One region of the Paenibacillus sp. P5_B5 genome, then DNA from elsewhere that is predicted to be linked to it. Evidence: riboswitches for the same ligand, from Rfam matches in the RefSeq annotation. Region 1 holds a riboswitch; the other holds the start of a gene.
The links. A riboswitch is a leader RNA that binds a small molecule or an ion and turns the genes downstream of it on or off. The one in region 1 is predicted to bind cobalamin.

Region 1 (8,872 bases):
TGAATTAATTATTCGAGGAGGTAATTTGGGTATGATCGAAACGGGAATTAAAGTGTTAGATTTATTCGCACCTGTTGTAAGAGGGGGCACGATGGGTTTCGTTGCACGTCCAGGAATGGGCCAGCTAGTTTTACTTGCTGAGCTGTTCCGCAGAGTTAATCAACGTGGGTATGAAACCATCATGTGGGTTCCTGAAGCTGAAGCACTTGGTATTAGTGATGCTGTTGAGGAAGCAAGTATGGTTTGTTCGAGTCTAGAAGAAGTGATCGAGCAAATTTCGCGAATTAGGGAAGACAAGGATATTTTCTTGGGCGCGGATCGTTCGATTGTGCTATCGGGTGAATTACACACATTGCGCGAAAGAATCAATGAGCCTGGTGCAAGACCCGTAACCATTGCACTTGTTGATTGTATAGGTGAATCAGTCGATGAGCAGGCTCCATATGGTCCGCTTGACACCTTATGGAAACTGGATATGGATCTTGCGACTAGACAGTTTTATCCGGCTATAGATCCAATTACTTCTACTTCTGTCATACTCGAAGGTGCACAATTAGAAGCGTCTCATTTAACGATTCAGCAGCGTGCACGCAAATTAATGAGGCGTTATCGGGAGCTAAGATCCCTGGTTCAAGTACGCGGCCTAGATAAGCTCTCCGAAATGGATAAGGCTGTTTATGAACGTGGGGAAAGACTAGAAGCATACTTCACGCAGCCTTTTTATGTGGCAGAGCCTTTTACCAAAAAGCAAGGTGAGTGGTTATCCTTACAAGAGATATTAGATAGTGTGCAAGGTATACTAGATGGAGCAGTTGATCAGCTAGAACCTGCACAATTAATGTATATCGGTTCTATTACTAAATAACAGGTGAGTGATCGAATGACGATGAAAATTATTGATGCCCATATTCATTTATCTCGTATTGCCAGTTTTCAACAGACTGCGGATGAGAAATCATATGTAACTTATACTTCAGAAGGGCTCAAACGCGAATTTGATGCCAGTGGAGTTGTTCTCGGAATAGGTATGGGTGTAACGGAGCAGACGGATGGAGCTTTTCCTGACTCAGCTTCTCCTAATCCAATGCCACTTGATTTAGAAGAAGTATTGCCGGACTTTCTACTTGAGTGCGTGGGTATTAATCCAGATAGGCTCGTGAATGATCCAGGTGAGAAGCAGCTGCAAGCACTTGAGAAGGCATTACAAAGGTCGTCAACAGCAGGGATCAAGCTGTATGCGGGTTATTATCACTATTATGTGTATGATCCTATATATTCTCCTGTATACGAGCTAGCTGCGCAGTACAAGATGCCAGTCGTTATTCATACCGGCGATACTTATTCACCTCGTGGACTGTTGAAGTATTCACATCCACTTGCAGTCGACGAATTGGCAGTTGCATATCGCGATATTAATTTTATGATCTGTCATCTCGGTGATCCATGGGTGATGGAGGGCGGCGAAATCGTCTCGAAGAATGATAATGTATTCGCAGACATTTCTGGCTTACAAGTGGGTAACCAGCAGGTGTTCAACAGATTCCAGAATGAGCCTCTCTTTATGGATCATTTGCGTCGTGGCCTAGTATATGCAGATCGTTATGATAAAATCGTGTTCGGAACGGATTGGCCGCTTGCGCCAATTGATGTATATATTAATTTTGTTAAACAGCTAGTTCCGGAAGCCTATTGGGAAGATGTGTTCTACAACAATGCATTTCGCGTATTCCCGAAAGTGCAGGAACGATTAGGATAAACGGAGTGTGCAGGATAGCATTGACAAGTTTCAATATATTGATTTAATCTTATACGCATCAACTATATATTGTGGGAATAGGTGCTTTGAACAACAATGAGGTCAAAGCTTAAAAGGGAAGTTCGGATTAAACCGACGCGGTCCCGCCACTGTAGCAGACCATAAACATTAACACCATTAAATATGTGAACAAATTAGTTTTATTTGTAGACATAGCAGTTTTAGTGGTTGTTAGCATTCATGTCTGTTAGCCAGAAAACCTGCCTATTCTGACGACACTATTTAAGTAACCTACGAGCGATAGGGAAGTGTCAGAGGACATCATTTATAGGATGAATTCTGAAGACATTTCCACTTTTACTCTTAAAAGTGGAGATGTCTTTTATTGTGGAAGAGTAAGTGTGATAATTCACAATTGCATTCAAAGCTTTCTTATCGTTATGTAACTGATATTCATGTTTACGTCATATCTAAGAACTTACAGAAAGTAGGCTTGTCTAATGCATGTAATTAAACGAGATGGTACACGAGTTGAATTTGATCAATCACGGATCTTCAAAGCAATAGAGAAGGCGATGAATGAAACGGGTACTCTTGATCAAGAGCTATGTACAGTCATAGCGAATACGATTAAGGGTTATGCTGAAGCTAGTTCTATCGATATGTCTGTGGAACAAATCCAAGATAAAGTCGAAGAGGAGCTAATGGCTAGTAAGCGTAAAGATGTGGCGAAGAAATACATGCTCTATCGGCATAAACGGACGGAAGAAAGACTGAAACGGACGCAATTATATCAAATTGGGCAAAATATAGTTCACACTCTCGATTTGGATCTCGTACGAGAAAATGCGAACCTAAACGGTGAATCATTCTCTGGCAAAATGTCTAAATTCGGTTCCGAATTTGCAAAATGGTACGTCGGTTATGCGATCCCGCCTAGAGTTCAAGAAGAAATAAATCATAATCATCTCTATATACATGACATGGATCAATATATCCTAGGAACGACGAATTGTATTTTCATTCCGTTCGGTCAACTGCTGCGTGAAGGCTTTCATACAAGTAACGGTACGATTAGACCACCGCAATCGATTATGACGGCAGCAGCGCTAGTTACGATTATTTTTCAAAATCAACAAAACTCACAATACGGTGGTGTGAGTGCGAATATGATTGATCATGACTTGGCACCATTTGTAGCAAAGTCCTTTCGCAAGCATTTTAATAAAGGGATGCGTTATTTACAAGAGGGGCTAAGTGGTACGGATTGCAACAGTACCGATAAACACAGTACCGATAACCACAGTACCGATGATAGGCAAGTTGCTGAGGATAACATTCACATGGGTAATGAGTGGCTGCAAAGTGAGTATCCGAGAACTTACGACTTTGCGATGAACGAGACGGTAAATGAGACGTATCAATCAGCTGAAAGTATGATTCATAACTTGAATACAATGAGCAGTAGAGCAGGGGGCCAGATTCCTTTTAGCTCCGTAAACTATGGGACATGCACTTCACCAGAAGGGCGTCTCTTAATCTATGCATTATTAGACTCCACGATTAGAGGACTTGGTAATGGAGAAACACCGATTTTTCCTCAACAAATTTTTAAATGTAAGAAGGGGATTAATCAGCATCCGGAAGATCCGAATTATGATTTATTTATCAAGGCTGTGGAATGCTCGGCCAAGCGTCTATATCCTAATTTCGCCAATATTGATGCGCCATTTAATCTGCAATACTATCAAGAAGGAAATCCAGATACAGAGTTTGCAACAATGGGCTGTCGCACACGTAATATTAGCGATCGTTTTGGCTGGAACCATCTTTCTGGAAAAGGAAATTTATCATTTAACACCATTAACCTTGTTCGGTTAGGGTTAGAGAATGGGATAGCTACGGGTGAGCGGTTAGCCCCTGATGAAGCTGGATTTATGTCTTCACTTCACACAGCGATGGAAGCTGCGTTAGAAGGATTATTACATCGTTATGAGATTCAAGCTATGCAGCAGGCCAAAGCTTCTGATTTCATGATGAGGGAGGGTGTATGGAAGCAAGGGAAGACCTTGAAGCCGACAGATTCCGTAAGAGAATTAATTAAACATGGTTCATTGTCAATTGGGTTCATTGGACTTGCAGAGTGTATGAAAGCCATGTACGGTAAGCATCATGCTGAGGATCCAGCTATTCATGAGAAGGCAGTTGAGCTTATCCGAATCATGCGGGATCATTGTGATCGATGGTCGGAAGAATATGATCTGAATATCACCTTATTTGCGACACCAGCAGAAGGACTATCAGGTAAGTTTGTAAAGAAGGATAGTCATGAGCTTGGTTGTATACTAGGTGTAACGGATCGTGAATATTATACAAATTCATTCCATATTCCTGTTTATCATTCAATCTCTGCTGCACGTAAAATTGAGCTTGAAGCACCTTTTCATGAGTTATGTAATGCTGGCGCCATTTCTTACATCGAATTAGATGGTAATGCTCGTAACAATCTGGAGGCGTTCCGGAAAATTGTCCAATATGCATTAAGTAAAGATATTAGCTACTTTTCTGTAAATCATCCGATTGATCGATGCCCAGCATGTGGATATGAGGGCGTGATTGGTAGCTCATGTCCGCACTGTGGAGCACTTGAATCTGATCATAGCTTCAGCCGATTGAGGCGGGTAACTGGTTATTTAACGGGTTCTTATACAGAAAGATTTAATGCAGCAAAACAAGCTGAAGTTCGAGATCGGGTTAAGCATCTATGAATATATGCGGCTACTATCCAGAAAGCATTAATGAGGGAAGTGGCATTCGAGCAGTCATTTTTATAAGTGGATGCAAGCATTATTGCCCTGGTTGTTTTAATCCGGTAACATGGAATTTCAATCATGGTAAGCCATTTGATCAGAATGAGCAGAAGCGAATAATAGCAGATTGTCAAAGCAATCCTTTACTCGATGGGATAACCTTGTGCGGAGGCGATCCTTTCTTTTCTGCAGGTAAGCTACAGCCCTTCGTGGAAGAATACCGAGCTAGTTGCCCCAGTCATACGGTGTGGGCATATAGTGGATTTACTTACGATGAAATTATGTCGGATCCAGTAAAGCGCCATCTGCTTACATTATGCGATGTGTTAATCGACGGTAAATTTATTCTGGAACAACAAGACTTAACACTTGCGTTTCGCGGAAGCCGTAATCAGCGCATTATTGATGTCCAGGCAAGTTTAATAGCTGGAGAAGTAATTGAGATGTAGTTCTAATGTTATAAAATAAATTAGCTATGTAGTTTAAGGAGCATCCGCGTGAAGACAGAAAAAGAGAAAATGCTAAATAGTGAATTGTATGATGGTGCTGATCCACAGCTTGTCAAGGAACGAGAGCATGCCAGAAAATTAACGCGGCAATTTAATCAGACTTTAGAGACTGAACTAGATGAACGTCGCGATATATTGAATAACTTATTTGGCTCCATAGGAGAGAGGATATACATTGAACCAAGCTTTCGTTGTGACTACGGCTCCAACATATATATTGGCGATAATTTCTATGCGAACTTTGATTGTGTGATTCTGGATGTAGCTGAAGTCCGAATTGGAGCTAATTGCTTTTTAGCACCTGGAGTCCATATTTATACCGCTGGACATCCACTCGAACCAACCTTAAGAAACACCGGTTTAGAGTTTGGTAAGCCGATTACAATTGGAGATAATGTCTGGATTGGTGGAAGATCGGTCATTAATCCAGGTGTAACGATAGGTCATAATGTAGTTGTTGCCTCGGGGTCGGTCGTAACCAAGGATGTTCCAGATAACGTAGTTGTGGGTGGGAACCCCGCGCGAATCATTAAACATATTGCTGTGAATGCATGAGGATTAATTTATAAATTAATGTCATTAATAATCGCGGAAGAACCTCTAATCTAACTAAGGGTTAGAGGTTTTTTTATGCTGGCAACGTTTTTAGCAAAAGTTGATGAATTGAGAAACAAATGGGAAAAATATGTTGAGCATTGGATCAAAAAGGTTTAATATATGGGTCATTATTGCTAGGAGGCCATAAAGTGAAATTTATTAAACTGCTGTTATTCATTCCTTTTATCGGGACATTAGGTTTTATACCTTATGTGAATCGGGTTGAGCCATATGTTCTCGGTTTACCTTTCTTTCTATTTTGGATATCGATGTGGATGGTCCTCACATCTATTATCCTAGCTATTGTTTATAAGTTCGATCCTGAGAATACAGGGAGCGAAGTTGAATGAATATCTCCATCGTCATCATTGCTTTATTTTTAGCGCTTGCTCTTTACTTAGGAATCAGATCAACAAGAGGCAAAGAGATGAGTCTCGATCAGTGGGCTGTCGGTGGACGGGGATTTGGAACCCTGTTTATTTTCTTACTTACAGCTGGCGAGGTTTACACGACATTCTCACTTCTAGGTGGCAGTGGGTGGGCTTATTCCAAAGGAGTAGCTGCTTTCTATGTACCGACCTACATCTTCTTAGGATATGTCATTGCCTATTGGCTAGCGCCTAAGGTGTGGGAGTACGGGAAGAAGCATCAGATTATTTCTCAGCCTGATTTTTATGTATCCAAATTTAAAAGTCGCGCTTTGGGTGTGTTTGTGGCTATTCTTGGGGCAGTAGCTCTCGTTCCTTACATTGTTATTCAGTTTAGGGGACTCGGGATTATTGTGTCAGAAGCATCTTATGGAGCAATTTCTCCAATAGTAGCTAGCTGTATCGGGACGATTGTGGTTACAATCTATGTGATGATCTCGGGTATTCATGGATCAGCTTGGACATCGGTTATTAAAGATTTTATGATCTTAATTGTGGTTGTTTTTCTAGGACTATACATACCTTTCCATTACTTTGGAGGCATACAGCCCATGTTTGAGGCTGTCCATACAGTGAAGCCAGAGCTCCTGACTTTAGCAGACCAGGGACTGAGTAGTTCATGGTTTATCTCAACCGTACTTATATCGGCAATCGGTTTTTATATTATGCCAACGACATTTATGGTTGTTTTATCTGCCAATAGCAGAAAGACTCTTGTTAAGAACACTATTAGCCTGCCACTGTATACACTTTTATTATTATTTGTCTTTTTTGTTGGATTTGCAGCTACTGTCCAAATTCCTGGTTTACAAGGGGCGGAGGGAGACCTGTCTCTCTTAAAATTAGCCATTGCAACCTTTGACCCATGGATAGTTGGTCTTATTGGCGCAGCAGGCTTGTTAACTGCATTAGTTCCGACTTCCATCATGTTAATGTCTGTAGCAATTGGATTAACCAAGAATGTATACAAAGTAATGGTTCCATCAGTGACAGATCAGAAGTTAACTCTTGTCTCGAAGCTGATCATTTTGATGCTTTCGGCAATCAGTCTCTATTTTACGATAACGGGTGGGGAAGCCCTAGCTATTCTTAATATTATGGCATACAGCTTAATTGTTCAGTTAGCGCCATCGCTTTATATGAGTGTAATGAATATGAAATACGTAAATATATATGGTGCATTCGCGGGAATGATTGTAGGCGTTCTTGTTGTGTTATATACGACCATTACAAATCAAACCATGGGAACAATGCTGCCTTCTGCTCCACAAGTTATTAAAGACTTAAATATCGGCATTATTGGACTTGTTATTAACCTCATCATCATGCTTCTTGTAAGTGCATTTACGAAGAAGTTAACGCAGAGGGATATAAGCGGAGACAAGCTCAACACTAATACAAGTATTTTGGATTAAAGGATTACAATTGATCTTATTTTGAGATAGCCGAGGGGGAATCAGGGTTACACTGCCTGTTCCTTCTCGGTTATTAGGCTTGGTGTGCTATTGACACAAGGATATAATTATTATATATTTACTTACAAAAAGTAACTAACGATTTCTCTATTATATAAAATAATGATTAAGGGTGATTCTAATAATGATGAATACAACACAATCCATACATCCAGCGATTGAAATTGGGCAAGTACATTTAAAGGTTAGCAATTTGGAGCGTTCGATTACCTTCTATAAAGAAGTGATTGGCTTCCAAATCCTCAAACAAGTGAATCGAACAGCAGAACTGTCTGTTGACGGTAAGAATGCTATTCTGGTACTAGAAGAAATTCCAAATGCAGTTGCGATGACAGGGAGAAGAAGAACTACAGGACTATATCACTTTGCAATTCTAGTGCCTAGCAGATTAGATTTAAGCTTATCTCTACGTAATTTACTGAAACACCAAATTGAAATAGGACAAGGGGACCACTTGGTTAGTGAAGCCCTCTATTTGAACGATCCTGATAAAATTGGAATCGAGATTTATGCGGATCGCCCGCGTGAGACTTGGGAGCTCGATCATAATAAACACATTAAGATGGCAACTGATCCAGTTGATATGCAAAGTCTATATGATGAAGGACATGGACATGTCTGGAGTGGACTTGCAGAAGGTACAACGATCGGACACGTTCATCTGCATGTAGCTGATTTGACAAGGGAGCATCAATTTTATTGCCAAATGCTTGGTTTTGATGTAGTTGCTCAAATGCCAAGTGCGCTATTCATTTCAGCAGGTGGTTATCATCACCATATTGGAATGAACACATGGGCAGGTGTTGGAGCACCTCCTGCGCCTGACAATGCGGTAGGTCTTAAATACTATACAATTGTGATTCCGAATCAAGGTGAGCTTGATCGTATCCTGCAGAATCTTCAAGATGCACATATTCCGCTTACAAAGCAAGATGGAGATATTCTAGTTCAGGATTATTCCAATAATAATATCTTACTAGTGAATCAATTTCATAACTGATCTAAATGGATAAATTGAAACTATATATAGACAAATTAAACCGTTTTGATCTATATATACTCCCGATTGAAGCAGCTAAAGGTATTATGAAATTAATTCATTTCAAAAGAAATAAGCCTTTCATCCAATTTTATTATATAATTGAATGTATGCAGAAATAATGCATCTATCAACTATCGGGTCAGAGCCATAAAAGGAGATTTCGACGACAGATGATTATTGTTAAAGGTTTAGCGAAAAAGTTCGGAAATACCAATGTTTTGTCAGGTGTTGATTTTTCAGCCTATGCTGGTGATT
Region 2 (22,397 bases), on a different contig from region 1:
GAGAATGTATCAATCGGAATATGGTTCATCACGGCGTGATTCTGCAGCAAGTCCATCCCCATTACATGATAATAACGTCTTTGATCACGTAATACGGCAAGATTACCGCCAATTTTACGTGGCAGTTTGTTAATGTCTGAGAAGAGCTGACGCTCTTGAATTGCATTGATGTCCAGATAGATCATAATAGAGGCTGGGAATGCATACAACCGGCGTAATTTCTCGGTTATTTCCTCCATCTTCTCATATTCGCGACGATCCTTTGCCCTTGTCATTTGACTTTGTAAGCTTTCCATCACTCTTCGGAATGCAGCTAGACGGTGTTGACCATCCACGACATAAAGCATTTCAACTGGCTGGAGACGAAAAGCATTCTGTTCCTCGTCATAGTGCCCAGCTCCCCGAGCAGAGAAAATAATTCCCGGGAAATATATGGGCTGGTTATCTTGCAAGTACAATTCGATATAATCAATTAGTTTAGTTAAATTACGTGGATTAATCGAGCGTTGTACCTCAAGGTCAACCTCATAAATAGAAAACAATCTACTCATTGGCATCGTTGCTGACAAAGTAACTTGTCCAAATGTTTTACCTAACATACCCGGAATATCAACATATGCGGAATTTCTACCTTTTGACAATAATTCAGATAAGGAAGTTACGGAATTCATTGTTAATCTCCTTTCAATACCAATATCCTATCCTTACCATTTTGAACAAAAAGAGCGCCGTTAAAACATCGGCGCTCCTTAAAATATCAAAATATATTTTTTTATATACAAAAAGTTATGAAATCAGCATGATAGATTGCATTTCCTGATGAGCAAGCATCATCATGACAACCAAATAAGCAGCAAGCCCAAAATATGCAAGCCCGAATTTCCAACGAGTTGAGGAACGAACTTCATAATATTGTTCATTCTCAAACTCTTGGTATTCAATAACTACGGTCAAACAAACAGATGAATCCTGACTACCCGCTTGAATATGTTTGGTTTGGGCGTATACGCGTTTAATGATAGCTTGCGTCATAACAACCATTTCTTCTTCAAATTGAATGGCATCCCATTTTGCTCTAACAATTGTCTTACCTTCGTGCTTGCCGGTAAGCTCAGTAAATGCTGTATACGATAAATCCCGCTGATGGTTCTCGCCTGGAATGAACGTTAACCCTTGATAGAAGGTTTCCTCTGTCAAATAGTAATCCGTAGAAACAAAATTCATTTTGGATTGAGCTGTTTTTTTCTTCACATATTTATTGTACATATTCCAAGCTGATATAACTAAAATAATTCCTAATAATATACTTTTCAAATAAATAATAACAGGAATCGCTACAATTAAGCCAACAACCCATAGCCAACGTGTTACTGCAACAGAGATTCGCCCACCATCAAGCGGATGAACCGGTAGTAGATTGAGCAAATTCAGAAAAAATCCAATATAAGCAACTGAATAGAGTACTGGGTAATCAAGCAGGAATCCAAGTCCAAAAGTAGCTGTTGCACCAATCGTACCAAGTAAAGGACCACCGTAACCAATATAGGCTTCTGTTACTGCATCACTAGGATTACGCTTCATGGACACTAATGCTCCAACAAAAGGGATGAAGAATGGTGCAGATACAGGCATCTTCTTCTGCTTGGCAGCAATCACATGTCCCATTTCATGAATAAATAGCATTACCACTATACCGATCGCAAAAGATATTGGAAACAGCATCGCATAGGTTCCAGTGAAAACTAGCATACTTGCTATAGCGCCACCAAACTTACCGAACTTCAAAAGTGAAAGAATCCATTTTCCCTTAGCTAGAATAAAGAAGCCGGCTGTTCCAAGAAACCACAATGGATTATTTTTTTTGCTTTTGGCGTTACTATTATTTGGCTTATTAGATTCAGGTGTAGGTGAACTATCTTTCATATTTTCCTCCTCAAACGTCCTCACGTACAATTACCAGTTTAGTTCGAATGCTTCTTCCTTGAAACCAACTGTTACCTTATGTCCATCCGTTACGATTGGGCGCTTAATTAGCATACCATTAGATGCGAGCAACGCTAGCATCTCATCCTCCGAAAGCTGCGGTAACCGATCTTTAAGTCCCATCGATCTGTACACTTCCCCAGCAGTGTTAAAAAACTTGCGAATGTCAAGTCCACTTAACTTAACCAGTTCCCGTAGTTCTTCAACACTTGGTGGAGTATCCGCAATTGGAATTGTCGTTATCTCCGCATCTGGATGATGACTTCTTAACCACTTTAATGTATTCCGGCATGTACTGCATTTTGCATATTCATAGACTTTAAAATTCATCCAAGTCACTCCATTTCATTACGTAAATGTTCAATCACAAGTTTCATATCATCTGGTACTTCTGCCCTGAACTCTACCCGCTCCCTCGTACTTGGATGAGTAAATCCGAGCCGATAAGCATGAAGGGCTTGTCTAGTTATAATGGAATCAACAGACTCTGATAAATGAGCATACTCACCTAGTTGGTACATCTTGTCCCCCACAAGTGGGTGACCAATATGCTTCATATGTACGCGAATTTGATGCGTGCGACCTGTCTCTAGACGTATTCTGACTAATGTTACATGTCCAAATCGTGCTGATACCTCGTAATGCGTGACTGCATGATAACCTGTAGGGGTTACAATCCTCATATGTGGCTGTTCAGGATCACGATCTATTGGACCTTCAATCGTTTCTTTATCATCCTTGACATCACCATATACAAGTGCCATATATTCTTTCTCAATCGTATGCGCAATCATCTGCTCAGAAATTTGCTGGTGGACATAGGCATTCTTAGCAATGGCGAGCACACCAGAAGTTTCTTGATCCAGCCGATGAATGGGTCTAAAGCGGAAGCTCTCACCTTTACTTTGCCAATAATAAACGACACCATTCGCAACCGTATTAATATAATGACCATGCGTGGGATGTACAATCATTCCAGCTTGTTTATTTACAATTAAGAGATCTTCATCTTCATATATAAAGTCTAATGGCAGCTCTTGTGGCATAATATCATCCGATTCCTCGCGCTCCATTCGGACTTCAACAAGATCACCAGCTTGCACATGAACAGAAATATATTTACGCTCACCATTAACCATAATTCCTTGTTCCGTCAGCTTCACACGAGATAACAATTTACGAGAAACACCTAATCTTTTTTGTAAAATTGTTTTCAATACACAACCATCATCTTCGGGCGGCACAATATATTGTAAGGGATCATAATAATTCATGATTTGGATCTAAACACCTCAGCGGAGCGAATATATTCAACATCAGTCTGCCCTTCCCGCAAGTTAGCAGTCCGAGCAATGGTAAAGAATAGATCGGATAATCGGTTTAGATAACGCAATACTTCAGGGTTAATCTCTTGTTCACGAGCAAGCGTCACAACTCTCCGTTCTGCACGTCTACATACAGTTCGGCAAATATGTAAAGCTGAAGAAGTGCTGCTTCCACCTGGCAGAATAAACCGTGTGAGATCAGGCGTCTCGGCATCATATTTATCAATCCAAGGCTCAAGTGCTTCTACCATTTCGGCTGTTACCTTGAACGGATGCTTCTCCGTTTCTTTCAACTTCGCTAGATCTGAACCACAGTCGAACAACTCATGTTGGATTTGTAATAAATCTTCGAGCAGATCCGTAAATTTATCTGGATTCATGAGACTCATCGCTTGCCCTACGAAGCTATTAAGCTCATCTACTGTTCCGTAAGCTTCAACACGAATATCATCTTTATTCACACGACCACCAATTACACTTGTCTGACCTTTATCACCTGTTCGCGTGTATATTTTCATTCTAATCAACCTCCGATATTTGTGATGGATGAGATAATCCTATGATATTATAAATGCGCTTTAAGTCCAAATGCTCCCGCACATGCGATGCTAATCTGTCAAAAGCTTGCTCTCTTTTCTCTTTGAATCTTAAATTCGCAGGAAGTGGATCTAGTCCTTTAGTCTGACGAATCTTATTGAGCCATTGTCTACGCAGATCATCATTATGAAGAATCCCATGAATATAAGTACCCCATATTCGCCCATCATCTACAGAAGCACCCTCTGGGAGGTCATCGATCGTAAAAGGCTGCATAACCTCTTCCTCAAAATTGGTTTCACCCATATGAATTTCATAACCTTCAATAGGCACTAAATCTGCCCCATATAGAGAGGCTGTTCCAGCTATACGAACCGTTCTCTTCGTTTGTGCAAAAGTAGTTACTGATGGAAAAACACCAAGCCCATGATATTCCTTTTCATTCGACTCTACTTGATTCGGATCAAGCAGCTTACGCCCTAACATTTGATAACCACCACAAATACCTACGACGTGACCATCCTGCTCATACATATACTCAAGCAGCAGCTTTTGCATGCCTGTACTGCGTAAATATCTTAAATCCTCTGTCGTATTCTTGCTTCCTGGCATAATAATCGCATCAGGCTTCCCAAATTCACCTGGGTGTGTGATATAGCGAACCCGCACATCTTCCTCGTCATAGAGCGGATCAACATCTGTGAAATTAGAAATACGAGGGAAACGAATGACAGCAATATCAAGCTTTTGATCCTTGGCATGTTGTGAACTATCGCTTGAACGCGTTATCTGACGTTTAGAGTCCAGAGAAGCAGAATCCTCATCTTCTATACCAAGCATAGGCAAATATGGAATGACGCCCAGTACAGGAATACCAGTCCGTGCTTCTAACCAATCAAGACCAGGCTGCAGTAAAGATACGTCTCCACGAAATTTATTTATAATAAAGCCTTGTACCCGGGATCGCTCTTCTTCAGTCAGAATTTCTAACGTACCGACGATCGAAGCAAATACGCCTCCCCGATCAATATCAGCAACAAGCACAGCCGGTGCTTCACCCCACACAGCCGCGCGCATGTTAACAATATCGTTATCCTTCAAATTCACCTCTGCCGGACTTCCTGCCCCCTCCATGACAACCACATCATATTGCGCTCGCAAACGATCGATCGCTTCCTTAACAATCGATTCAGCTAAAGGAAGGTATTCTTCACGATAAGTCCTTGCCTTAAAATCAGCAACTGGCACACCATGAACGATTGTCTGTGAAGTGAGGTCACCTTTGGGCTTAAGCAAGATCGGATTCATATCCGTTGTCGCCTGAATTTGGCATGCATCAGCTTGCACACCTTGTGCGCGCCCAATTTCTTTGCCATCTATCGTCACATAAGAATTATTAGACATATTCTGTGATTTAAAAGGAGCTACCTTTAAGCCATCTTCGAGAAAAATACGACATAACCCTGTGGTGATAATGCTCTTACCCACATCAGAACTTGTCCCTAAGACCATAATTGTTCTTGCTCGCTTTGAGGTATCTGATTTCATTGACTGACCATCTCCCTATTCAGGCATACCTTGAACATTAACTTTAATAGCAACTTTGATAGCCATGACTTCTCGAATCGCTTGAACTAAACGCTCGTTATCTAATCTAGTTCGAACAGCAACTCGGCCATATCGCTCATTTAGACCTTTAAACAAAGAAGCATCTCTAACTAGTATTCCTTTACGTCCTAATAACTGTTGGAGTTGTTTAATATCGTAGCCAGATTGCTCAGGTAATGAGATCAGCAAGAAATTAGTTTCACTTGGTACAACCTGTAGCCCTAGTAACTCAAGTTGATTAGTTAACCATGGACGTTCCTCATCTAACCACTCTCGCGTACGCTGAGCATATTGCTCATTGCAAGGGTCTTCTATATTCAAGACTGATTTACCTATTTCCTGTGCTAAAAAATTAACACTCCAAGGCGTTTGCCGTTTGCGAAGCTGAGCAATCATATCAGGATGAGCAACCATAAACCCGAGCCTTATACCAGGAATTGAGAAGAATTTGGTCATTGAACGAATCACATACAGATTCGGCTCCCCAGCAGCCTGACGGATACGGCTAACCTCCGCTTCATTCGCGATAAAATCCATAAAAGCTTCATCCAAAATGAGAGGATGTTTACGATTTATAATATTATTGAGAATACACTGTGGTATAAGCTTCCCCGTTGGATTATTGGGATGCCCGAGGAAAAGTAAATTCGTTTCATTCATCGCTTGCTCGATATCACTTTCTTGCAATTCAAAGCTGTGTTCTTCATACAAGGGGATATCATAGGCGATTCCTGCTGCATTGTGAACCGCATCCCCATACTCACTAAAACAAGGTTGTGCAAGTCCTGTTATGTTCGGCACAAGATGGCGTACAAGTAGATCGATTAACTCTGCTGCGCCATTACCAACCATTATGCTCGCTTCTGGAATCTCATAGTGTTCCGATATCGCTTTGACAAGCTGGCGTGAAGCTGGATCTGGGTATCGATTAATTTCATGCCACTTCGACTTCATAATGTGCTCAATTACCTCAGGTGGCCCAAGCGGATTCATATTGGCAGAGAAATCAAGAAACTCTTCTTTATTCAAACCAAACGATTCCTCAGCTGTACGAAGATCTCCACCATGTCCATAACGTTCTAACATAAACGTGCCTCCTAGGGTAACTTAAGGTCTAAATCATAATCAGTGCTAGAAACGTTACAAGTGTGCCGATCGATGACCGCTGCGTGGACGGATTGTCCTTACGATCGCTGTTGCCACCAGATTTCTTGATTATATACCGCATAGAGCGGTAGAAATCCGGTGTCAAAGCATACGCTTACGAAGTAGTTTTCCTTCGGAAAACTTGTAGGCGAACGCTTCGCTTCTTCAGGACAATTCCGTCCCCTCCGCTACTACGATCAATATTGGATTCTGTCTTTAGCATGTACTGATTATGTATTAGAGCAACTTATAAGGTATGAAAAATAACAACCATATATTTAACACAGTTAATTAAACTGTTAAATGATAAAAGATAACTACAATCAAGAGCCCTGTTAACTCAAGGATCTCATTCAATGCGCCGTATGTATCTCCTGTTAACCCACCAAGCTTGCGAGCCAAATAAACTGCTGTCATACAACCGATTATTAGCATACCACCAATCACACATAGCAGCAGTATCCAGTCGATTGAATTCCCAAGTAAATAGGGTACGCCAAGCACCGCTAGGCTTAGTAAAAGTCCAACTATTGCACCCAATCCTACATAGCGTACTGACGTCCCCTTAAAAAAACTACCTAATCCAGAATCAGGTCTTGCATATGGCCAATGGGTAATTGCAGCAGTCATAAACCAACGACTCCAGATCGGAATCACCAATAAGGGAAGAAACAACTGGGAGAGATCATGCTGCACAATCACGTAGATAAGTGAGGTTTTCATGAATAAATACAGGACACAAACAATGACACCCATAGCTCCTACCCGGCTATCTTTCATGATGTCAAGCATTTGTTCCCTATCCCGATGACTGAGAATACCATCAGCAGTATCCATGAGACCATCTAAGTGCAATCCGCCTGTCAAGATAATCCAGAAAGTAATAAGTAGCACTGAAGCCGGCATTGGAGGCAGAATCATTTGACCAATAACGGCTAGAGTTAGCAGTAATAACCCAATTACTCCACCAACGATCGGATAGAAAGGTACGCTTCTTTGGAACACCTGATTGTTATAGTTAATTTGCAGTGGAATAGGAATCCGCGATAAAAATTGAAAGGCCGCAATACATCCATACAGCCAGTCTGTTACACGATTATGAGTAGAGCCCATATGGCTAATCCTCCAATCACAATAAAGGCAGATCGATATAATATTCGAACTGTCGACACGATATCATTCGCATTTCTCTCTCTTAGTGGATAGCCAAGTCTAGCTCGTTCACTAGCAACACCACCATATATATTGCGACCACCAAGCTCAATACCAAGCGCTCCAGCAACTGCTGCTTCTGGTATGCCGCTATTGGGACTTGGATGTTTACTTGCAAAGGTGATGACCGAGCGAAATCCACGTCTTGCTGACAATTCATGGTCAAACATAGCGGAAATTAAGATTAAAAGACCCGTCAGTCGTGCTGGAATCCAGTTCATGACATCATCCCATCTCGCTGATGCTCGTCCAAAAAATAAATAACGTTCATTGCGATAGCCAACCATTGAATCTAATGTATTCGATGCTCTATACAGCATAGCAAATGGAGCTCCACCAAGCAAAGCATAGAAAATTGGTGAAATTACAGCGTCCACAATATTTTCAGCAACAGTCTCAACGACTGCACGAGTCAGTTCTGCTTCAGAAAGCTCCTTCGTATCTCTACCTACAATATAGCCTGTATATTTACGTGCATCTTGCATGTTACCTGCACGTATAGGGTTAAGAACACGATAAGCTGCTTGCTTCAAGCCTTTGATCGCAATTGTAGAAGCAATGAACCATACACTTGCTACATACCCTAAACAAGGATGTATCCAAGTCGTGATTGCAATAATTCCCCATAGAATTGCAAAGCTAAGTAGTGTGGTGGAAACAGTGAGCACAGCACCACACCATAGCTTGATGTTAGGACTTAACTCTGCACGCTTAATATCATTAGACGTCAAAAGCCGCTTCTCTAGAAAGCTAATCCAGCGACCGATCAGAATGACCGGGTGTGTGGGCCACTTCGGATCGCCGATACATAAATCTAAGAGAATGGCGGCTATTACAATCCATATGATTTCTTGTAACGAATAGAAAAGCATTAGTTTCGCTCACTTTCGTCCAGCTTGTACGCTATGCTTTTTAGCTCAATCGGAATTCCTGCGGTTACGAGGAAAACTTGCGAGCATATCGCTGCGAGCGTCTGGTTTAAGCGACCGGCAAGATCACGGAATTGCCGGCCAAGTGGGGTGACGGGTACGATGCCGTCACCCACCTCGTTCGTGACGAGGATGAGCGGATATGGATAGGCCGATACGGCCTCTGCCAAATCCGCGATCTGCGCCGTCACGAGGGCCACTGCCTCCGGCTCGTTCTCATGCCGGAGCAATTGGTTGGACAGCCACAAGGTGAGGCAGTCCACTAACACTACCGCCCGCTCCGCGCTGGCGGATGTCGCATCAGTAGTGGAATCCGTAACAGCGCTGGACACCACATTCATAGTCGGTGTCGCGACTACCGAGGATTCCCCGCTACTGGCAAGCTCGCGCAGCAGCTTGGATAGCTCATAAGGCTCCTCCCGTGTCACCCACGAGAATGTGCCGCTGGTGCGCTGCTCTTGATGCAAAGAGACGCGTTCGCGCATCTCTTCATCATAAATTTGTGCTGTAGCAATATACAGCCCGGAGTCTCCTAGCCTAGCTGCTAACCGCTCGGCAAACCCACTTTTGCCGCTGCGCGCTCCCCCTGTCACCAAAATAGCCATTTATATCAACACTCCTTACAGCTTACTGGGTACACATTATCTTAAGGCTCTATTTCTATCATACAGCTTTATTCTACAGCTTGTTTACTAATTCTCTAGACTACAGGTAAAGATCTATTCTTCATAAAATCTATACTTGATAAATTCTACACTTGATCACTCGTTACTCTAGCACTTTGGAAGGTAGCCATTTCACGCATTATTTTGCCTGCAGCATCGATTAAAGTAAAGGCTAATGCAGCACCGGTCCCTTCACCTAATCTCATATCCATTTGAAGCATCGGAGATAGGTTGATTGCTTCTAGCATTCGACGGTGTGCTTGTTCCATGGACAAATGTGAGCCAATCATATAATCAACAGATAAAGGAGCCATTTTACTAGCAATTAATGCAGCCGCCGATGAGATAAATCCATCGATCACTACAGGGCAACGATTGGCTGCTGCGCCCAGTATAACACCAACTAATCCTGCGATTTCAAGTCCCCCAACTTTAGCCAGTACATCAAGTGGATCTTTCCCATTTGGCTGATTGACTTCAAGTGACTGAGCAATCACGTTAAGCTTATGCTGCATTCGCGCATCATCAATTCCAGTACCACGTCCGACCGCTTCTTCAGGTGACAATCCAGTAAGTGCACATAATATTGCTGAACTTGCTGTGGTATTTCCAATTCCCATTTCACCAGTTGCAAACAACGTAACCCCTTGCTGTACCATTTCATTGACCAGTTCAGCACCTACCATAATGGCGCGTTCGGCTTCATCATAGCTCATTGCAGCACCTTTAGTCATATTAGCTGTACCTTTACGTACCTTGCGTGATATGAGCTTAGGATGCTCTAGTTCCGCATTCACACCAATATCAACACATACGACATCAGCACCTGCATGACGTGCCAGCACATTAACTGCTGCACCACCGCTTAAGAAGTTTAATACCATCTGAGGTGTTACCTCTGCTGGAAATGCACTAATGCCTTCCTCGCATACCCCATGATCTGCCGCCATAACAATGACTGCCTTTTTCGTGAACGATGGTTTAAGCTCTCCTGTAATTCCTGCAACCTGCTTGGCGATTGACTCTAGTTTACCTAGACTGCCTGGAGGTTTGGTTAGAGAATCCAAATACTGCGCTGCTTCGTCTATTTTACTATTATGAAGTGATTCAATACGAGTAATCATCTTGTGTAATGCTGTCATCATAGTCACACTCTTTCGTAAAAATAGATTTTTGCCTTACCTTATAAGCTTACGATATTTTGTTAATTTTCTTAGACTGTCCATATACTCCCCTCAGGCTGTAGTAGTATTTGGGGCACACCACTAACAGGATGAGATAAAACAATGGGTTCAGTACCATACACTTGCTTAATTAGATCAGTAGTAATGATTTCTGCAGGTGTTCCATCTGCAACGATCTGCCCGTCACTCATCATTAATAAACGAGTACAATATTGTGCTGCCAAATTCAAATCATGTAATACAGCAACGACTGTAAGACCACACTCAACCTGCCATTTGAGGATGTAATCCATCATTTGAATTTGATAAGCAATATCGAGGTAAGTTGTCGGTTCATCAAGCAGTAATAACAAAGGCTCTTGGGCCATCACTCTACCTAGTGCGACACGTTGTCTTTGACCTCCGCTTAAAATATCTACTCTGCGTTCAGCAATTTCACTCAACTTCAACCGTTCTAATATGGCATCTACTAATTGATAACCATTATTCGAGTCATCACCTAACCAGCTTTGAAATGGGTATCGACCCATTTCTACAATTTCTCTTGTGGTAAATCCAAGCGCTGGAAGCGCATCTTGCTCAAGTACAGCAAGCCATTTAGCTAATACCTTACGTGGGTAATCTCGAACAGACTTTCCTCTAAGCTCAACACTTCCGTTATCCGCATGCTCAACGCCTGAAATCATCCGTAACAAGGTCGATTTCCCACTTCCGTTGGGTCCGATGAGGCCAATAAATTCACCCTGCTCTACGGTTAAATTGACATCATGCAAGACAACTTTAGTGTCATATGCTTTGGAAATATGATTTAACTTAATCATGATCCGAGCCTCCTTGTTCACGAGAATAGATGAAAAGATATAGCGTTCAAACTACTGATACGTTCTTCTTTACATGTGAGATACTTTCTTCTGTTTATGTAATAAATACGCAAAGAACGGAGCACCGATAAAAGCGGTAACAACACCAAGTGGTATTTCTGTAGGCGCAAGCGCTGTTCTAGCCAAAGTATCTGCCCACAGAACATAGATCCCCCCACCAAGAGCAGATAGTGGGATAAGTAAGCGATAATCAGGACCAACGATAAGACGAAGTAAATGGGGAACAATTAGCCCTACAAATCCAATGACTCCCGCTACCGATACTGCAGCCGCTGTAAGCAAAGTAGCTACGCATAGAACAATCAACTTCGTGCGTTCAACATGAACTCCAAGATGTGCAGCTTGTCTTTCGCCAAGTGCGAACAAATTCAAAGCCCTCGCATATCCAATGAGGATAACGAGTCCGATCAATAAATAAGGGCCGATCACTAGTGAATATTCCCATCCACGCATCGATAGCGATCCCATGAGCCAGAACATAATTTCATTAACCGTTTGTTTGGACATGGCTACGAGGAACGATACTATTGCTCCAAAGAAGGCTTGCATCACAACCCCAGAAAGAATTAAGGTTTCCTTCCTTATCTGACCATTCTCTTGCGCAAGCTTCAACACAATCCACAGTGTCATGATGCCAGTAGTAAAAGCTACAACCGGAATTGTCCACTGCCCAAACAATGCATATTCAAGACCAAAATAGATAAGCACTGCAGCTCCAACTGATGATCCAGACGCTACTCCTAGCGTATACGGGTCGGCAAGTGGATTGCGAAGGACACCCTGAAAAGCTGCCCCTGCTAATGCTAATGAAGCACCGACAAGCATGCCGAGCATCACACGTGGCATACGAACATTCATAATAATTTGCTCAGCAGATGCATCCCAATCAGGCATAAACCAATCCCCTATAAACGGAAGATGACTCCCAATTATTCTGAGAATATGATTAGGTGATACATAGCTTGCTCCAACAAATATCGCTATAAAAACAGTAAGAAGCAGGAGCAGAACCCCTGCTCCTCCCCATAGTAGTAGCTTACGTTTCATAGGCTATTTCACCAAGTCAGGATACAATGCTTTGGCAACTTCTAATAGTCCATCTGTAACTCGTGGACCTGGTCTACTTAAACTGTTCACATCAAGCCCAAAAATTTGGTTGTTTACAATAGCATCCATCTTACTCCAGCTAGCGCGTTCACGGATAAGTGTTTCTAAAGGCTTCTTGCTTTTATCATCGATAATCCCACTTGCATATAGAATAACTTGCGGATTTTGCTTCACGATCAATTCTTCATTCATTTGTGCCCAGCCAGTGATATCCATCTCAGCTGCAACGTTCACACCACCAGCAATTGTGATCAGTTCATTCATGAACTCACCTTTACCAACTGTCCAACCAGGTGAGAACTCAAGAAGCACTTTCTTTTTAGCTTCTGGTTTAACATCCTTTACAGCTTTCTGCACTTTATCAATATCCTGTTTCATTTTGGCAACAATCTGCTTAGCAGGCTCATTAGCATCAGTAATTTGACCATAAAGTAAGATGTTGTTCATAACATCGTCCAATGTCTTAGGCTCTACTTTAAAAATCTGAATACCGACTTTGCGAAGCTCTTCAACAGTTGCTTCTTTCATCGACACACCCGTAAATACGATATCTGGTTTAGCAGCAATTAGAGCCTCAACCGTTGGTTTCACGATACTACCCATCTTAGGCTTTGTCTTTGCAGCTTCAGGATAATCATCATAATCAGATACACCCACAATCTTATCCCCTAAACCAAGCGCGAATAAAGATTCTGTCTCAGCTGGCGATACAGAGACAATACGCTCTGGTGCCTTATCAAATGTAAATTCTTTACCTGTAACATCCTTAACTGTTAGTGGAAACTGTGTTTTCGCCTCTGTTTTAGCTTCTGGTGTAGCAGTTGGAGCTACTGTTGCAGCTGCTGGCGTTGTTGTAGGTGCAGCTTCCTTACCACCACATGCCGTTAATACGATAACTAATGCCATCGTTAATAACGATAATAATAACTTGCTTTTTTTCACTTGTTTGTTCATCGCTTCTTCCCCCTTATGTATTAGAGCAAGACTGCTTGATTAAGAAGTACCAAACGAAATCCCCTCCATTCATATAGAACAGAGGGGACGATAAATACGGAAGATAGTGGCTAAGTCAAAAGCTTGGATTCCGTGTTTAGCGATAGTCCTCTCCTCGAAGGATTTCGTTGTTTAAACAGATAGGCAGGTTTCCTGACTTACTGGTATTCACACGCTATACTTCGCCTTCCCGTTATCAAACAGTGGCTTAGCAAAAGAAACGATTTTACCGTCTTTTAAAGACGGATGCGTTTCTTAAGGTGATACATAGAATTTATAATGCAAAAGCTATAAATTCTATATCACTGAAGTTAGCTTCCAGTTACAGTGGCGGGACCGTGCTGGATTTTCACCAGCTTCCCTTTTAACCTTGCATATCAAATGAACGATATACGAAGGCACCTATCCGTTATAGGTATTTAGTTAATAATGCCGTTCAAGCGTTTTGCTTCATGTAAATTATATGCGTACTTCATTAATATTACAAGACGAACACTTCAAATATGCTATGATTGAACCATAACATACTGGCCATACTGCCTATTTATTCAACTAAATATTCGGTTATTTAATTACTTCTATTGATCTCCTCCCAGATGTACTAGGTTATTTGTTCATCTTCATCGGACTATCTCATTTACAAAAAATAGACCATCGTTTTACAATTGGTAAATGGGCATCATTCATTCTGTGAAATGTTTATGGTATATGGCATCTATGCTGGAACCCGATCAATCGTGGCACAAAAGCAAGTACAATGATAAACGAAACCTGAAGGAGATACATCCCCACATATAAAAGGACTGACAACATGTCAGCCCTCTTCTTTACTATTCATATATTCTACAATCTTCAAATCAAGTTCCATACTAATCTCGATAACCCGCTCTGAAGTCATTTTCTGTCCATCAAGAACTAGTCGCTCCAACCGTAAACGCAAATCGTGAATTTGTTCTTCTAAATCTCGTTGAGAGGAGATGTGCATCGTCTTCTTAAGTAGCCAACGCTTCTTACTTACAGAATCATTGATGAGCCACTGATTAGAAGCCTGTGGAAGCTGATATTCCATAAAGGTCATATGTCCATCTTCCTCTCTCCGACTTATTTAGTATAAATATACCATTTTATTTAAGCCTTGAAAATAGTAAATTCGTCACAATTTGCCAATTACTTTTCCAATTCTATCTAAGGCCTCAGTTAACTGTGAGACTGAAGTTGCATACGAACAGCGAATAAAGCCTTCTCCTCCTAGACCAAATACATCACCTGGGACTGCAGCAACTCTCCCCTCTGTAAGTAATAACCTAGCAAACTCATCAGAAGAAAGTCCTGTAGACCGGATAGACGGGAACGCATAGAATGCACCTTGCGGCTCGTGACACTCTAGACCGATCTCACGGAAGCCCTTGACTACAAGTCTGCGTCTCTGATTGTAAGCTTCCACCATTCGATCCTTATCTTCAAGTCCATTCCTAAGTGCTTCAATTGCAGCGATTTGGCCCATAATAGGCGCACACATGACGGTGTACTGATGGATTTTGAGCATTTCGCTAATCAAATCGGGATGCCCGCAAGCATACCCCATTCTCCACCCAGTCATGGCAAATGCTTTAGAAAAACCAGAAACTAGTATTGTACGATCAGCCATTCCAGGCATAGCAGCAAAAGAGACATGCTTTTGATCATACGTTAGCTCAGCATATATTTCGTCAGATATAACGATTAAGTCATGTTCTTCGACTATCCGTGCAATTGGCTCCCAATCCTCATAGGTCATTATTCCACCTGTTGGATTACTTGGATAGCAAAGAATTAATAGCTTGGATCGTGGGGTAATTGCTGCCTTGAGTCTCTCAGGAGTCAATTTAAAGTTCTCCTCTGCAGATGTCTCGATTCCAACCGACTTACCACCACTAATCGTTACAATGGGAGAATAAGAAATATAACATGGCTCAGGTACTAGAACCTCATCACCTGGCTGGATCAGTGTACGAAGCGCAAGATCAATCGCTTCTGATCCACCTACGGTTACGAGAACTTCGTTCGTTGGTTCATATTTAAGATCGAATTGTGTATATAAATACTCGGCAATTGCTTCACGTAGTTCTGGCAATCCTGAATTTGGTGTGTATTGTGTCTTGCCACGTTCGAGTGAATATACAGCAGCTTCGCGAACATGCCACGGAGTAACGAAATCCGGTTCACCAACACCAAGAGAAATAATATCCTTGGAGCCTGCTGCCAAATCAAAAAACCTCCGAATACCTGACGGTGGAATATCACGAACGAGTGGTGATATGTAGTTTTTCATTGATTGACGCTTGCTTGCGGTCTGGTTAATGTTCATCATTCAACATCCTTCACGGAGTGATTGGCAGACGATGATCATCCTCATGATCTTCGAAGATGATGCCATCCTGCTTATACTTCTTTAAAATAAAATGTGTCTTTGTCGATAATACACGATCAAGAGGTGAGAGCTTATTGGAAACGAACGAAGCAACATCCTGCAAGGATTTTCCTTCAATTTCAACAAGTAAATCATAGGCTCCTGACATTAAATAAACTGACTTCACTTCTGGATATAAATAGATCCGCTCCGCAATCGCATCAAACCCGTGACCACGTTCTGGAGTTATTTGTACTTCAATTAAGGCTGTTACTGTTTCACTAACAAACTTACTCCAATTAACAACAGTCGCATATTTAACAATCACATTCTCTTCTTCAAGCTCTTTGATCGTCTGTGCTACCTGCTCTTCTGACTCGCCTAACATCGTTGCAATCAGATCGCTACTACGACGGGCATCCTCTTTGAGAAGGTCAAGAATTTTTAACTTCCTCGCGTCCATCTTAAGTCCCCCAGTCAATTGTTATTCGTTCAAGTCAAGATAATAATCATTAGATAACATAATACAACGGTTCGTCATTCAAATCCACAATAAATGTAACGAAAGCATGTGAAAAGAAGTCTCACAGAAATAACATCCTGTTAGACTTCTTGATGGTATCCTTAATCCTATTGTAATAATCTCAATAAATCTTGTTCGCTAAGAGGTCTACTGAATAAATATCCCTGTACATAGTTCGATCCGCACTCTTCTAAATATTGAAGCTGTTCTTTGGTTTCTACACCTTCAGCAACAACATCCAGTTTCAACTTATGAACAAGAGAGATAATCGACCCAACGATTGTTTTCTCAATTGATTCCTTGTTTAATCCCTCTATGAACGATTTATCAATTTTCAGACTGTCTAGAGGCAAAATCTTCAAGTAATTTAAAGAAGAATATCCAGTCCCAAAATCATCAAGTGAAATCCTGATACCTAAATCACGAATTTCATTCAGCACTGAAATGGTTGCAAGAGAATCGATCATGACATTCTCCGTAATTTCAAGTTCGAGAAATTGAGGTTCGAGTGAAGATTCTTCCAGAATCTTTTTTAATAGACTAGGAAAATCCTTCTGTCTAAGCTGAATGGGCGATATATTAACACCGATTATCATTTTGGGGAATCCAAGATCCTGCCACTCTTTGTTCTTCTCGCATGCCTTGCGAAGCACCCACTCACCAATCGGTATAATTAATCCCGTCTCTTCGGCTACTCCAATGAAATCTAATGGAGCAATAAATCCAAGTTTCGGGTTATTCCAGCGAATAAGCACTTCTATTCCCCGAATTGTCGTTCTGCTTGTATCATATTGTGGCTGATAATGCAGAACAAATTCATCATTCTCAAGAGCGGAGCGAAGACCATTCTCAATTTGAATTCGTTGTAGCATTTCTTCTTTCATCGCTGCATTAAAAACCTGTATATTGTTTTTTCTAAGCATTTTAGCCTTATTAAGCGCTGTATCCGCATTACTTATCAACTCATACACAGTTATACCATCATATGGATATACAGAAATTCCAAAGCTTGCAGTAAGTACTATTTTATGATTATTAATGTCCCAAGGAGTGGAAAACATGTCATGCAGTCGATCAGCAATTTCAATAATTTCGCTTGCTTGGATAGGATCAAGCAATACTGCAAATGTATTCCCTCCAATTCGATAAACACTCCCGTTCTCACTAACGAGTGCACTTATAGAAAAAGCCATATATTGTAACAGTTCATCACCGAAAGTATGACCTAAGGTATCATTTATTTTCTTAAAATCATCCAAATTCAATAAAATCAGGGCCGATGTTCTATCCCCTACCAATGGTTCAGATATGATTCGATCCAATGTTTTAAGTAGATGAGTTCGATTAGGCAAGCCCGTTAACAAATCAAAATAAGCCAACTTATAAATATGTTGTTCATATTCTTTAATTTCACTAATATCTCGGCAAGTTCCTGTAGCTCCAATAAGAATCCCATTCTCTTCATATAGCGGGTAAATCCGGCAATCGAATGTTTTGTCCAAACTTGAATTCTGATGTTCTTTTACAACGACTTGGCCTGTATCATAAGCTTGATTCAGTAGATCCATCCACTCTTTTCTGAAATCCCCCATGAAGGTCAAATCGTGAAGACTTTTGCCTACGATCTCATTCTCGTTCAATTTAAAAGCTTTGCATAATGTATTATTAACTGCCGTAAAACAATATTTCATATCAAAACTAAATATATAGTCCAAAGAATTATCAACTAAATTACGATACTTTTCTTCACTAACCTGAAGTGCATCATGAGTCACTGTCAATTCTTGGACATAACGTTCATTATATCGCCTGATCTTGGCCTCTTGCAGCTCTCGTCTAATCACTTCACCAATATGTATTAAGTTATTCTTAAGAACATAATCATTGCAGCCAAGTCGCATCACTTCAACAGCGTGTTCTTCACCGATTTTGTCTGACACGAGAATGAATGGGATATTCGGATCTACTTCGTTTCGAATAATCAGCGCTTCGACCGAATTGAAATTAGGTAGCATATGGTCAGAAATGATAATATCCCATTCATGAGCATCCATCGCACTCTTCATTTCTTCCTTTGTTTCTACTCGTTGCAGTTGAAGCTCATAACCATATTTCTCCAAATGATAAACAACTAAATCCATATCATCAAGACTATCTTCAATTATTAAAACTCTTACCATCTAGTTTGATGCCCCCTTCAATTGGGCTTTTTCGACTATCGTAAAATAAAATATTGTATCTTCGTTGACTTCACTTTTCACCCATATTTCCCCATACAATTTCTTCCTCACCCTCATTCACAACAAGAACACGATTCGTTAAATTATTTTTTTAAAATACGTATAGTTAATTCAACTGAAAGCGGTTTACATGATTTTGATTATACTATTCTATTATATAAAACGTACTCAATATTCGCCAATTTTCTGAAAATATTTTGAATTTTCTACACAAAAAGAAACGGTTTCACCGTCTTTAAAAGACGGATGTGTTTCTTAAGGTAATACTTAGAATTTATGATTTGAAAGTTATAAATTCTATATCACTAATAAAAGGATACCTAACAAGGTATCCCTTCAAACTACAGCAAATCTTTACTTTACAATCTCTTTACTTAGCCGCTCGATCATAGTTGAACGATCTTTATCAGACAGCACATGCTCAATTCTAAAGCACGAAGGACAAATATATACATTCATCGTGAACGGAGCTCCCAAGAAAGCTTGATCTAACACATTCGGTATATGTGATGTGAATTCTGTACTTATAACGTTTCTTTGACCCGTTAACAAGAGCAGCTCGCGGCAGCTTAGGCATTCAGGTGCTTCTTCTTGCTCATCAATACATTGTTGTACCGTTTCACTATAAATATCTCTATGATTTAAATCCTCATCATCCCAAATGTCATCTGAGTCCACTAGTACTTCTTTAGGAGCAATCACATCATCTTCATCTAATAGATCATCATCCTGATCATTAGCCCCTATTTGAACACTACGATAATTACCTAATTCATTAAAGCAATGAGGACATGATTCCTCCGGTCCAAACTCCTCGTCCCACACGATCTCTGTGAGACACCATGGACACATAACTTCCTTCTGTTCTTCCATTACAATTCCTCCTGATTATAAAGTCTATATGAGTCTCTTACGTATTATTCATCACATAGATAACGCCAACTACTATAAACCCAATTGCTACCAAGAATAACGTTCCCCATAAATATTTCATCTAGACAGCGTTCCTTTCTAAGGGTTCTTAGTTGACGCAAGCTCCAATTACAAACGAGATAGAAACCGAAATAATAAGCGATAGTAAGCCTACTGCTCGATTATCCTTTCGGATCTCATCATCAATATTAAAATAAGGTGTCAAAAATTCAAATATAAAGTAGGAAACAAGAAGTAGTATAAAGCCGATTGCAGACCAAATCAATGTTTGAATGAGTGTATCATTATGCTTGATAGTAAAATGAATCACATTGCAAATCCCGAATATCTTACCGCCAGTAGCCATTGCTACAGAAACGTTACCTGCCTTAATCTCAGCCCAATCATCATACTTCGTTACGAACTCGAAGATGGTTAAGAATACAATTAAGGCTAGCACGGCTACTGAAAACATGGCTAATGCAAATAAGTAGGGATTATCAAAAATCATATGTGTATCCACCATCGCGAATGCCTCACCCCTCTAAGGTAATTCGTTACTTTATCGTTACTTTAACTCCACAACGGTGACACCTGCTCCGCCTTCATTGTATGCACCTAGACGGAATGCTTTAACGAACTTGTGACGACGTAAGTAGTCTTGAATTCCTGCACGAAGTACACCCGTGCCTTTGCCATGTATGAGGTAAACCTGACCTAAGTTTGCCATAATCGATTCATCGAGGAAGCGGTCGACCTCGACCAACCCTTCCTCTACATTCATTCCGCGCATATCAAGCTCCGTGCGAATATTCTCATCACGCGAGCGTTTGACACTCGCGGCAGGAACCGTCGCCTTGCGCTGCTGTGCTGCGGATGTTACTAGCTCAAGGTCAGTTTTCGCGACCTTGACCTTCATGATGCCAAGCTGAACTAGCACCTCGGCATCAGAATTCATCTCCACAACGTGGCCTTTCTGACCCAGGTGGACAACACGCACCTCATCGCCCACCTCTATGCTGGCAGGACGGTTTGTGTTCGCACGCGCACGCTTTTCACGTAGTTGCGGAGTGGCTAAGTCGAGGCGTCGTTTAGCGTCAATAAGCTTATGCTCCTTGACATTACCCGCCTCTTCCTTAGCAAGCTGTCTTAGTTCGGCAATAATTTCTTCAGCCTCATGCCTAGCCTTTGCTACTGCAGCCGATGCGTCTTGCTCCGCTTTCTGCATCAGCTTATCACGCTGCTCCTCGAACTTCGTTTTCTGTGCGTCCAATTCCTTACGCAATTCCATTGCTTCACGCTTAAGCTCTTCAGCAGAATTACGCTCAGCTTCAGCTGTCAGACGGTTCTCTTCTAGTGATGCAATCATTGATTCAACTCGAAGATCATCTTCGCCTACCTGACCTCTTGCTTGATCAATAATCGTTTTGGGTAAACCAAGTCTCTCTGCAATTGCAAACGCATTGCTTCGTCCTGGTACCCCTAGAAGCAAGCGATACGTTGGTGATAAAGTCGCAATATCAAACTCCATTGAGGCATTAATAATTCCATCACGTTCGAATGCATATGCCTTCAGCTCACTATAATGTGTTGTGGCAATCATCCGGCAGCCCATACGGTGAATATACTCGAGCAGTGAAATAGCTAATGCAGATCCCTCTGCTGGATCAGTCCCCGCTCCAAGCTCATCGAACAACACTAAACTCTTAGGTGTCATGTCACGCAGAATAGATATTATATTCGTCATATGTGACGAGAATGTACTTAAATTCTGTTCAATGCTTTGTTCATCCCCAATATCTGCGTAAATTCCATCAAACACGCATAACTGAGATTCTTCTTCAGCAGGCACGAACATACCTGACATTGCCATCAATGTTAGCAAGCCAACTGTTTTGAGTGATACTGTTTTACCACCTGTATTCGGCCCTGTAACAATAATTGAAGTGTAATTATTACCAAGCTCTAGATCAAGTGGCACAACAATCTCTTTGGCGATTAATGGGTGACGCCCTTTACGTATCTTAATAAAGCCGCGATCATTCATCATAGGCATTGTAGCTTTCAATTCACGAGCAAGTCCAGCCTTGGCAAAAATAAAATCAAACTGCGTTAACACACCTAAATCTGACACCAATTCTTCTGTCAGGTCCGCAACAGTCGCTGTTAATATGCGCAGAATTTTCTCAACTTCTGCTTCTTCTTTTAGCTTAAGCTCGCGAATTTTGTTATTGAGCATCACAATAGCTTCAGGCTCAATAAACAAAGTTGCACCTGATGCCGACTGATCATGAATCATTCCGCCAAAATGACTACGATACTCCTGCTTAACTGGAATTACAAAACGATCACCACGAATGGTTACGAGTGAATCCTGAAGCATTTTCTGTATAGAAGTGTTTCGAATCATTGATTCAAGACGCTCACGAACTCGTGCCTCACTCGTACGTAATTCACTCCGAATTTTGGCTAGAGCAGCACTAGCAGAATCAACTACAACTGCATTTTCATCAATACAATTGTTAATTTGATCTTCAAGTGCTTTCTGTTCCGTAAGTAGTTCCGCCATATCAAACATCAATGGAATCGGATATTCCTCATGAAGCGATAGTAAGAATCGTTTAAGCCTACGGCCACCAAATATAGTCGTCGCAATATTTAGCAACTCAGTTGGATTAAGCATCCCGCCAATTCTTGCCCTATGTAAACTAGGACCAATATCACGTATACCACCAAATGGGGCATTTCCTTTTAATCGCTCTA

Region 2: it holds a riboswitch for cobalamin, as region 1 does, so the genes downstream of both, AC1DOK_RS09125 (ABC transporter substrate-binding protein) here and AC1DOK_RS12600 (anaerobic ribonucleoside triphosphate reductase) in region 1, are expected to answer to the same signal.

Annotation. Positions count from the first base shown of each region.
Region 1 is NZ_JBFULK010000008.1:81,560-90,431, forward strand. Features, by position in the region: gene AC1DOK_RS12590 (ATP synthase beta subunit C-terminal domain-containing protein) at 1-865, shown strand, start outside; gene AC1DOK_RS12595 (amidohydrolase family protein) at 887-1,756, shown strand; cobalamin riboswitch at 1,819-2,038, shown strand; gene AC1DOK_RS12600 (anaerobic ribonucleoside triphosphate reductase) at 2,257-4,524, shown strand; gene nrdG (anaerobic ribonucleoside-triphosphate reductase activating protein) at 4,521-5,015, shown strand; gene AC1DOK_RS12610 (sugar O-acetyltransferase) at 5,064-5,630, shown strand; gene AC1DOK_RS12615 (DUF3311 domain-containing protein) at 5,822-6,022, shown strand; gene AC1DOK_RS12620 (sodium:solute symporter family protein) at 6,019-7,515, shown strand; gene AC1DOK_RS12625 (VOC family protein) at 7,700-8,575, shown strand; gene AC1DOK_RS12630 (ATP-binding cassette domain-containing protein) at 8,788-8,872, shown strand, end outside.
Region 2 is NZ_JBFULK010000005.1:278,956-301,352, reverse strand. Features, by position in the region: gene AC1DOK_RS09190 (DNA sulfur modification protein DndB) at 1-671, opposite strand, end outside; gene AC1DOK_RS09185 (site-2 protease family protein) at 787-1,923, opposite strand; gene AC1DOK_RS09180 (arsenate reductase family protein) at 1,954-2,313, opposite strand; gene AC1DOK_RS09175 (RluA family pseudouridine synthase) at 2,319-3,257, opposite strand; gene AC1DOK_RS09170 (cob(I)yrinic acid a,c-diamide adenosyltransferase) at 3,254-3,826, opposite strand; gene AC1DOK_RS09165 (cobyric acid synthase) at 3,828-5,393, opposite strand; gene cobD (threonine-phosphate decarboxylase CobD) at 5,409-6,539, opposite strand; gene cobS (adenosylcobinamide-GDP ribazoletransferase) at 6,891-7,712, opposite strand; gene cbiB (adenosylcobinamide-phosphate synthase CbiB) at 7,688-8,683, opposite strand; gene AC1DOK_RS09145 (bifunctional adenosylcobinamide kinase/adenosylcobinamide-phosphate guanylyltransferase) at 8,683-9,345, opposite strand; gene cobT (nicotinate-nucleotide--dimethylbenzimidazole phosphoribosyltransferase) at 9,492-10,547, opposite strand; gene AC1DOK_RS09135 (ABC transporter ATP-binding protein) at 10,619-11,410, opposite strand; gene AC1DOK_RS09130 (FecCD family ABC transporter permease) at 11,480-12,517, opposite strand; gene AC1DOK_RS09125 (ABC transporter substrate-binding protein) at 12,521-13,531, opposite strand; cobalamin riboswitch at 13,697-13,991, opposite strand; gene AC1DOK_RS09120 (aspartyl-phosphate phosphatase Spo0E family protein) at 14,385-14,648, opposite strand; gene AC1DOK_RS09115 (aminotransferase class I/II-fold pyridoxal phosphate-dependent enzyme) at 14,724-15,917, opposite strand; gene AC1DOK_RS09110 (Lrp/AsnC family transcriptional regulator) at 15,931-16,422, opposite strand; gene AC1DOK_RS09105 (sensor domain-containing protein) at 16,590-18,662, opposite strand; gene AC1DOK_RS09100 (hypothetical protein) at 19,077-19,595, opposite strand; gene AC1DOK_RS09095 (DUF350 domain-containing protein) at 19,744-20,160, opposite strand; gene AC1DOK_RS09090 (endonuclease MutS2) at 20,203-22,397, opposite strand, start outside.